DNA from 2 places in the Klebsiella sp. R445 genome. Region 1 is predicted to be linked to the other one. Evidence: predicted binding sites of a transcription regulator. Region 1 holds the regulator's gene; the other holds the start of a gene.
What was found. The regulator PurR, encoded in region 1, represses purine synthesis genes. The targets are predictions, from matches to a motif close to CANGCAAACGTTTGCNTG.
Positions count from the first base shown of each region.

Region 2: the regulator PurR is predicted to act here: its motif matches at 1,582-1,599, upstream of pyrC (dihydroorotase).

Region 1 covers NZ_CP180446.1:210,351-214,252, reverse strand. The annotation lists gene ACMYSN_RS00980 (MFS transporter) at 1-961, opposite strand, end outside; gene cydH (cytochrome bd-I oxidase subunit CydH) at 1,124-1,213, opposite strand; gene purR (HTH-type transcriptional repressor PurR) at 1,509-2,534, shown strand; gene punR (LysR family transcriptional regulator) at 2,553-3,464, opposite strand; gene punC (purine nucleoside transporter PunC) at 3,576-3,902, shown strand, end outside.
Region 2 covers NZ_CP180446.1:1,127,689-1,131,590, forward strand. The annotation lists gene mdtH (MFS transporter) at 1-862, shown strand, start outside; gene ACMYSN_RS05325 (lipoprotein) at 976-1,536, shown strand; gene pyrC (dihydroorotase) at 1,659-2,705, shown strand; gene dinI (DNA damage-inducible protein I) at 2,778-3,029, shown strand; gene bssS (biofilm formation regulator BssS) at 3,416-3,670, shown strand; gene solA (N-methyl-L-tryptophan oxidase) at 3,797-3,902, shown strand, end outside.

The sequences.
Region 1 (3,902 bases):
CATGCGCGACGCGCATCACCCGCATCTGCAACGGCGGCACCACCGCAAAGGTCGCGGCACCCCAAACCACCATACTGACAGCGGCCCCCAGCTGCGTCTGCGCCAGTAACGGAATCGCCAGCATAATCACCATCAACAGCAGCAGAAAGCCCTTCAGCGTCCCGGAGACGGAGCGGTCGGCGAATTTACCGCCCAGGTAGTTGCCCAGCGAGAAGCCCACGCCAATCAACACCAGCATCGCGGTGACAAACAGCGGCGAAGCATGGGTAATGGTATGCAGCACCGGAGAAATGTAGGTATAGAGGGTGAACATGGCCCCCGCCCCAAGCACCGTGGTCAACAGGGCGGAAAGCACCTGCGGACGCACCAGCACCGACAGCTCCTGTTTAACATTCGGACGCTCACCGGCGCTGCCTTTAGGCAGAGAGAACCACAGGCTGATCATCGCCACCACTCCCAGCCCTGCGGTAGCAAGGAACGACATCCGCCAGCCGATAGTCTCGCCAAGCCAGGTCGCCGCCGGCACGCCGCCGATATTGGCGATCGTCAGCCCCATAAACATGGTGGCAACCGCGCTGGCCTGTTTGTCTTTCGGGACGACGCTGGCGGCCACTACCGAACCGAGGCCAAAGAAAGCACCATGGTTAAGGCTGGTGATAATGCGTGAAATCAGCAGCGTGGTGTAATCAGGAGCCATGGAAGAGAGAACGTTGCCGAGGGTGAAGATCGCCATCAGGAAAATCAGCGCGTTTCTTCGCGCACGATGAGAAAGCAGCAGCGTCATCAGCGGCGCACCAACCATCACACCTATCGCATAGGCGCTGATCAGCATTCCCGCAGCCGGAATAGACACGTCGACGCCTTTGGCAATGACTGGCAGTAATCCCATCGGGGAAAACTCCGTCGTACCAATACCAAATGCGCCTATCGCCAGCGCGAGCAGGGGAAAGTTGATTTTCATTGCATGACTCCAGCAGACCGTCATCGGCGACGGTATCTCATCAGAAGTCAAAAGCATGACATCAATCACAGAAAAACAAAAGTAAACGAAATGGCAAAAGATTTTTGCGAAAATGATAATAATGGCGGGAACGGGGGGAAAGTGACCTCTCCCCCGGGAAAATTAGTGCAGAACTGCGGTCAGCCCGGCGGCAACGATTAGACCTAGAACAATAATCGTTGTTGTCAGCGAAAATTTTAAATCTGTATCCATCAATTTTTCCCCCTGTTTTTCCCACACGAAAAGTGAGCTTGCTCATTTTTGCACAATATCGCATAAAAATCTTCCAGGATTTAGGGTGATACACATTTTTGCTCTTCCCCTTTGCCGCAAGATCGGACAAAATCCCACGCTAATTTGAAAGCGTATCGGCCATTGACCCCTTCCTGTCGTTCTGTGTCGTTTTCCCGACGTGATGCAATGTTGAACATTGTATTCAGGGTGTGTTTAGGCAAACGTTTACGTACCGATTATCAGACGTTCAGGTCAAGGTCTGGAGTGAGAAGTAATGGCAACTATTAAAGATGTAGCGAAGCGCGCAAACGTTTCCACTACAACAGTATCACATGTTATTAACAAAACCCGTTTCGTTGCGGAAGAGACGCGCAATGCGGTCTGGGCCGCCATTAAAGAACTGCACTACTCACCGAGTGCTGTCGCGCGCAGCCTGAAGGTTAATCACACCAAATCTATTGGTCTGCTGGCAACCAGCAGCGAAGCGGCCTATTTTGCTGAAATTATCGAAGCCGTTGAAAAAAGCTGCTTCCAAAAAGGCTATACCCTGATTCTGGGTAATGCATGGAACGATCTCGAAAAGCAGCAGGCTTACCTGTCAATGATGGCGCAAAAGCGCGTCGACGGCCTGCTGGTCATGTGCTCCGAATATCCGGAATCGGTGCTGAGCATGCTGGAAGAGTACCGCCATATTCCAATGGTGGTGATGGACTGGGGCGAGGCCAAGGCCGACTTTACCGATTCTGTCATCGATAACGCCTTTGAAGGCGGCTATATGGCCGGTCGTTATCTGGTGGAACGCGGCCATCGCGAAATTGGCGTGATCCCCGGCCCGCTGGAACGTAACACCGGTGCCGGACGTCTGGCAGGCTTTATGAAAGCCATGGAAGAAGCGCAGATTTCCGTACCGGATAACTGGATTGAACAGGGTGACTTCGAACCGGAGTCCGGCTATCGCGCGATGCAGCATATCCTGAACCAACACCACCGCCCGACGGCAGTCTTCTGCGGCGGCGACATCATGGCGATGGGTGCTATTTGCGCGGCGGATGAAATGGGGCTGCGCGTACCGCAGGACATTTCGCTGATCGGCTATGACAACGTGCGCAACGCCCGCTATTTCAGCCCGGCGCTGACCACGATTCATCAACCGAAAGACTCCCTCGGCGAAGCCGCGTTTAATATGCTGATGGATCGTATCGTCAACAAGCGTGAAGAGTCCCAGTCTATCGAGGTTCACCCGCGCCTGGTGGAGCGTCGTTCCGTCGTTGACGGCCCGTTTGTCGATTACCGCCGTTAGTCCCCTTCCCGGCGCCGGCTAATCCGGCGCCCGCAACCATTCCCGGTTTAACGTTTCACTATCGCCAAGATAATCCAGCATCCACAGCAGCGCAGGCGATGCGTCGCTCTGTTGCCAGGTCAGGCAGCACGCCGCATCCGGAAACGGGTTTTCCAGTTCAAGGGCGACCCATTCTCCCCGGTCGATCCACGGACGGGCAAAGTGCGTCGGTACCATCCCCACGCAAAGCCCGGCAGACAGACAGGTGGCAGAGGATTCCCAGTCGGGCACCACCACACGCTTTTGGTTATCCAGCAGCCAGGTCGTTCGTTTTGGTAAAGACCGGGAAGTATCCTCTCTGACCAATGAGGGCCAGTTGCGCAACTCGTCATCACTCAGCGGACTGGTCATCTGCGCCAGTGGATGATGGCTGGCCACTACGCAGTGCCAGTTCAGCATGCCCATATCGCGAAAGGCGTAGCGCCCCCCGACCGGAATCGAACGCGTCGCTCCAATCGCCAGCTCCACGCGGCCATCCGCCAGCGCATCCCAGACGCCGTTGAACACTTCCTGAAAGACAATCAGCTCAACGTCCGAAAAGTGACGATAAAAATCGACAATCATCTGGCGCATTCGTGCCGGTTTGACGATGTCATCGACGGCAATTGACAACTGACCGCGCCAGCCATTGGCTATCTGCTGGCACTGCTGGCGGGTGATCTGCATTTTTTTGATAACAGAGCGTCCTTCCTGTAAAAACCAGACCCCGGCCGGGGTTAATTCAACATCCCGATGACGACGTTCAAACAGCGGAACTGCCAGCCACTCTTCCAGCTGACGAACGGTGTAGCTGACAGCGGAAGGGACGCGATGGAGCTCCTGTGCCGCCGCGCTAAAGCTGCCGTTGCGGGCGACAGCATCAACAACTTCCAGTGAGTATTCAGACCACATATTCTGCCTACAAAATTTTTGAATGCATGTAGCAAATATTAGCGTTTCACAAGCCAGAATGCACTCCCTACACTCTGCGGCATTATTCCGGCATCAGCAGAAGAGAATGTTATGCAACAACCTGGGAAAGGATTTTTAGTTTGGCTGGCGGGACTTAGCGTGCTGGGTTTCCTGGCCACCGACATGTATCTACCGGCCTTCGCGGCGATCCAACACGACCTCAACACCTCCGCGGCTTCGGTCAGCGCCAGCCTGAGCCTGTTCCTTGCCGGTTTCGCCATCGGACAGCTGTTCTGGGGCCCGCTCTCTGACCGTTACGGGCGTAAACCGATTCTGCTGAGCGGCCTGGCGATCTTCGCCGTCAGCTGTCTGGGAATGCTGTGGGTCCGCGACGCGACGCTGATGCTGGTCCTGCGCTTTATTCAGGCCATCGGCGTC
Region 2 (3,902 bases), 920 kb from region 1:
CGATCCGCCGCGTGCGGCGCTGGTGGTCAAGCTGGTACGACCGCATCAGCGCGGGCGGTTCTTCTCCATCCTGATGATGCAGGACAGCGCCGGGGCGGTGATCGGTGCCCTGCTCGGCAGCTGGCTGTTGCAATACGACTTCCGCCTGGTGTGTAGCGTGGGAGCGGCAATGTTTATTGCCTGCGCCGCCTTCAACGCCTGGTATCTCCCGGCGTGGAAACTGTCGACGGTGAAAACGCCGGTACGCGAAGGGCTCGGCCGGGTGCTGCGCGATAAACGCTTTGTGACCTACGTGCTGACGCTCACCGGGTACTACATGCTGGCCGTCCAGGTAATGCTGATGCTGCCGATTATGGTCAATGATATCGCCGGCTCGCCTACCGCGGTGAAATGGATGTATGCCATTGAAGCGGCGATATCGCTGACTCTGCTCTACCCCATCGCCCGCTGGAGCGAACAGCGTTTTCGCCTGGAGCACCGGCTGATGGCCGGATTGCTGGTGATGACCGCCGCCATGCTGCCGATTGGCCTGACCAACAATTTACAACAGCTGTTTACCCTGATTTGCCTGTTCTATATTGGCTCGATCATCGCAGAGCCGGCTCGTGAGACCCTCGGGGCATCGCTGGCTGACGCCCGAGCGCGCGGCAGCTATATGGGGTTTAGCCGGCTGGGGCTGGCCTTCGGCGGCGCCTTTGGTTACGCCGGCGGCGGCTGGCTGTTCGATTCCGGCAAAGCGCTGAATCAACCGGAACTGCCATGGTTGATGCTGGGGATTATCGGCTTTATTACCTTCATTGCCTTGTGGTGGCAGTTCAGCCAGAAACGCTCCACATCCGGTATGCTGGAGCCCCGGACCTGACCGGCATACAGGCTGAAGCGCATTTTCAGCCTGTTCTGCTGTTCCTTTCGGCACTGGCAGGCCATGCTGCTTTATGTCAGGATAAGTGCATGGCACGACCGTTAAGGAACCCAATGAAAAAGATGTTTATCGTGGCCGCGCTCATGGTTAGCGGCCTTCTGAGCGGCTGTAATCAGCTCACGCAGTACTCGGTGAGCGAGCAGGAAATTAACCAGGCGCTGCAGAAACGTAACCACTTCGCCAAGGATATCGGCCTGCCCGGCGTGGCGGATGCACACATTGAACTACACAATCTGACCAGCGCCATCGGCCGTGAAGAACCCAATAAGATCACCCTGAGCGGTATCGCCAATCTGGATCTGAACTCATTGTTTGGCAACCAGAAGGCCACCATCGACCTGAAACTGAAAGCGCTGCCGGTCTTTAATAAAGAGAAAGGGGCTATCTTCCTGCAGGAGATGGAAGTGGTTGATGCCAAAGTATCGCCCGACAAGCTGCAGTCCGTGGTGCAGACGCTGATCCCCTATCTGAATCAATCTCTGCGCAGCTACTTTAACCAGCAACCAGCCTACGTCCTGCGCGAAGATGCCAGCACCGGCGAGGCGCTGGCGAAAAAATACGCCAAAGGCATAGAAGTGAAGCCAGGGGAAATTATCATCCCGTTCACCAATTAACACTCCGGGCGCATTGGCGCCCGTTTTTTTACAGAAATTGATGCAAAGGGAAACGTTTACGCTTATCCTTAGTGCCCGGCAAAAACAGCCCTGATGACTGACCCTATTAGCCGGAGCTCTCCATGACAGCACAACCCCAGGTATTGAAAATCCGCCGCCCTGACGACTGGCATATTCATCTGCGCGATGACGATATGCTGAAGACCGTCGTGCCTTACACCAGTGAGTTTTATGGCCGGGCGATCGTGATGCCGAATCTGGTGCCGCCTGTCACCACCGTCGAGGCCGCCATCAGCTATCGCCAGCGCATCCTTGATGCGGTACCGGCCGGGCACGATTTCACGCCGCTGATGACCTGCTACCTCACCGATACGCTCGACCCGGCAGAGCTGGAGCGCGGCTTCCACGCAGGCGTGTTCACCGCAGCCAAGCTTTACCCGGCCAATGCCACCACCAACTCCAGCCACGGCGTCACCAGCATCGATGCGATTATGCCGGTGCTTGAGCGCATGGAAAAACTGGGCATGCCGCTGCTGGTTCACGGTGAAGTGACCCACGCGGAGATCGATATTTTCGATCGCGAAGCGCGCTTTATCGAAACGGTGATGGAACCTCTGCGCCAGCGCTTACCGGGCCTTAAAGTGGTGTTTGAACACATCACCACTAAGGATGCCGCCGAGTACGTTCGGGATGGCAATGACCTGCTGGCCGCCACCATTACCCCGCAGCACCTGATGTTCAACCGTAACCACATGCTGGTTGGCGGCGTGCGTCCGCATCTTTACTGCCTGCCCATTCTGAAACGTAATATTCACCAGCAGGCGCTGCGTGAGCTGGTCGCCAGCGGCTTTACCCGCGCATTCCTCGGCACGGATTCGGCGCCACACGCCCGTCATCGTAAAGAAGCCAGCTGCGGCTGTGCCGGTTGCTTCAATGCCCCGACGGCTCTGGGCAGCTACGCTACGGTATTTGAAGAGATGAATGCCCTGCAGCACTTTGAGGCATTCTGTTCGCTGAATGGCCCGCGCTTCTACGGCCTGCCGGTCAATGAGACCTTCGTTGAACTGGAGCGCGAAGAGAGCACCGTCGTCGAGAGCATCGCGCTTGCGGACGATACGCTGGTGCCGTTCCTTGCCGGTGAAACCGTGCGCTGGACAATGAAAAAATAAAAACGGTACCCCCTGTTGTAAACGCCAAATACATACTGTATAAATAAACAGTATATTACACAGGGGGCAATCATGCGCATTGAAGTGTCTATCGCCAAAACTACAGCCTTACCCAACGGCGCCTTAGAAGCGCTAAACAATGAACTCTCCCGACGCATTGAACAACAATTCCCGACTAACCCAAGCCAGGTTACCGTGCGCTTTGCCACCAGCAACAGTCTGTCTGTGATTGGTGGCCTCAAAGAAGATAAAGACCGGATAAGCGAAATCCTGCAAGAGACCTGGGAAAGCGCCGATGACTGGTTTATCCATGACGTATCCTGACGCCCTTTCGGCTACCCGAAGCCGCATACGCGTTTCACGCGCGTGCTCAGCGTGAGTTAATCTCGTGCTCGTACCAGGGTTGCCTGAAGTGTGACAGGTACAGCAAATAACATTTGCTCCCTCATTGTGCTTTTTTTGCCGGGTCGCCCCGGCTTTTTTATCCCGGTAAAATTCAGACTTTTCATTCCTCTCATGATTATTTCCTGTAAAAATAACCCTTCACGACACTATATTTGTGCAAAAAAGCGGCAAACAGAGGAGTGTTCGCTCTGTTTACGTTAATTTCTCGAGTTTATTCTTAACTCCTGATATAATTAACTTGCTTCAAAAAACATGCATTAAACCTCGAGAATTGTTGTCTTTTAACATGTGAATAAGGGGTTATGATGGAAAAGAATAATGAAGTCATCCAGACCCATCCCCTCGTCGGATGGGACATCAGCACCGTTGATAGCTACGATGCCATGATGTTGCGCCTGCACTACCAAAACCCCACTCAAGAAAGCAGTCACGAAGCTGAAATTGGCCAGACGCTATGGCTCACCACGGAAGTCGCACGTCAATTTATCTCTATTCTGGAAGCAGGTATTGCCAAGATTGAATCAGGTGAATACCAGGCAAACGAGTACCGCAGGCATTAAAGATTATGCCGCACGCAATATACACTCACTAAACAGGCACCCGTCGGGTGCCTGATTTATTTTCGCGCTTGTATAAGTGCAAACGGTTAATTACCCTGCTTATTAAAACAAAAAACGGAACATATCATGCAATACGACCTCATCATTATCGGCAGCGGCTCAACAGGTGCTGCCGCTGGCTATTATGCCCGCCAGGCGGGACTTAACGTGCTGATGACCGACGCGCACCAGC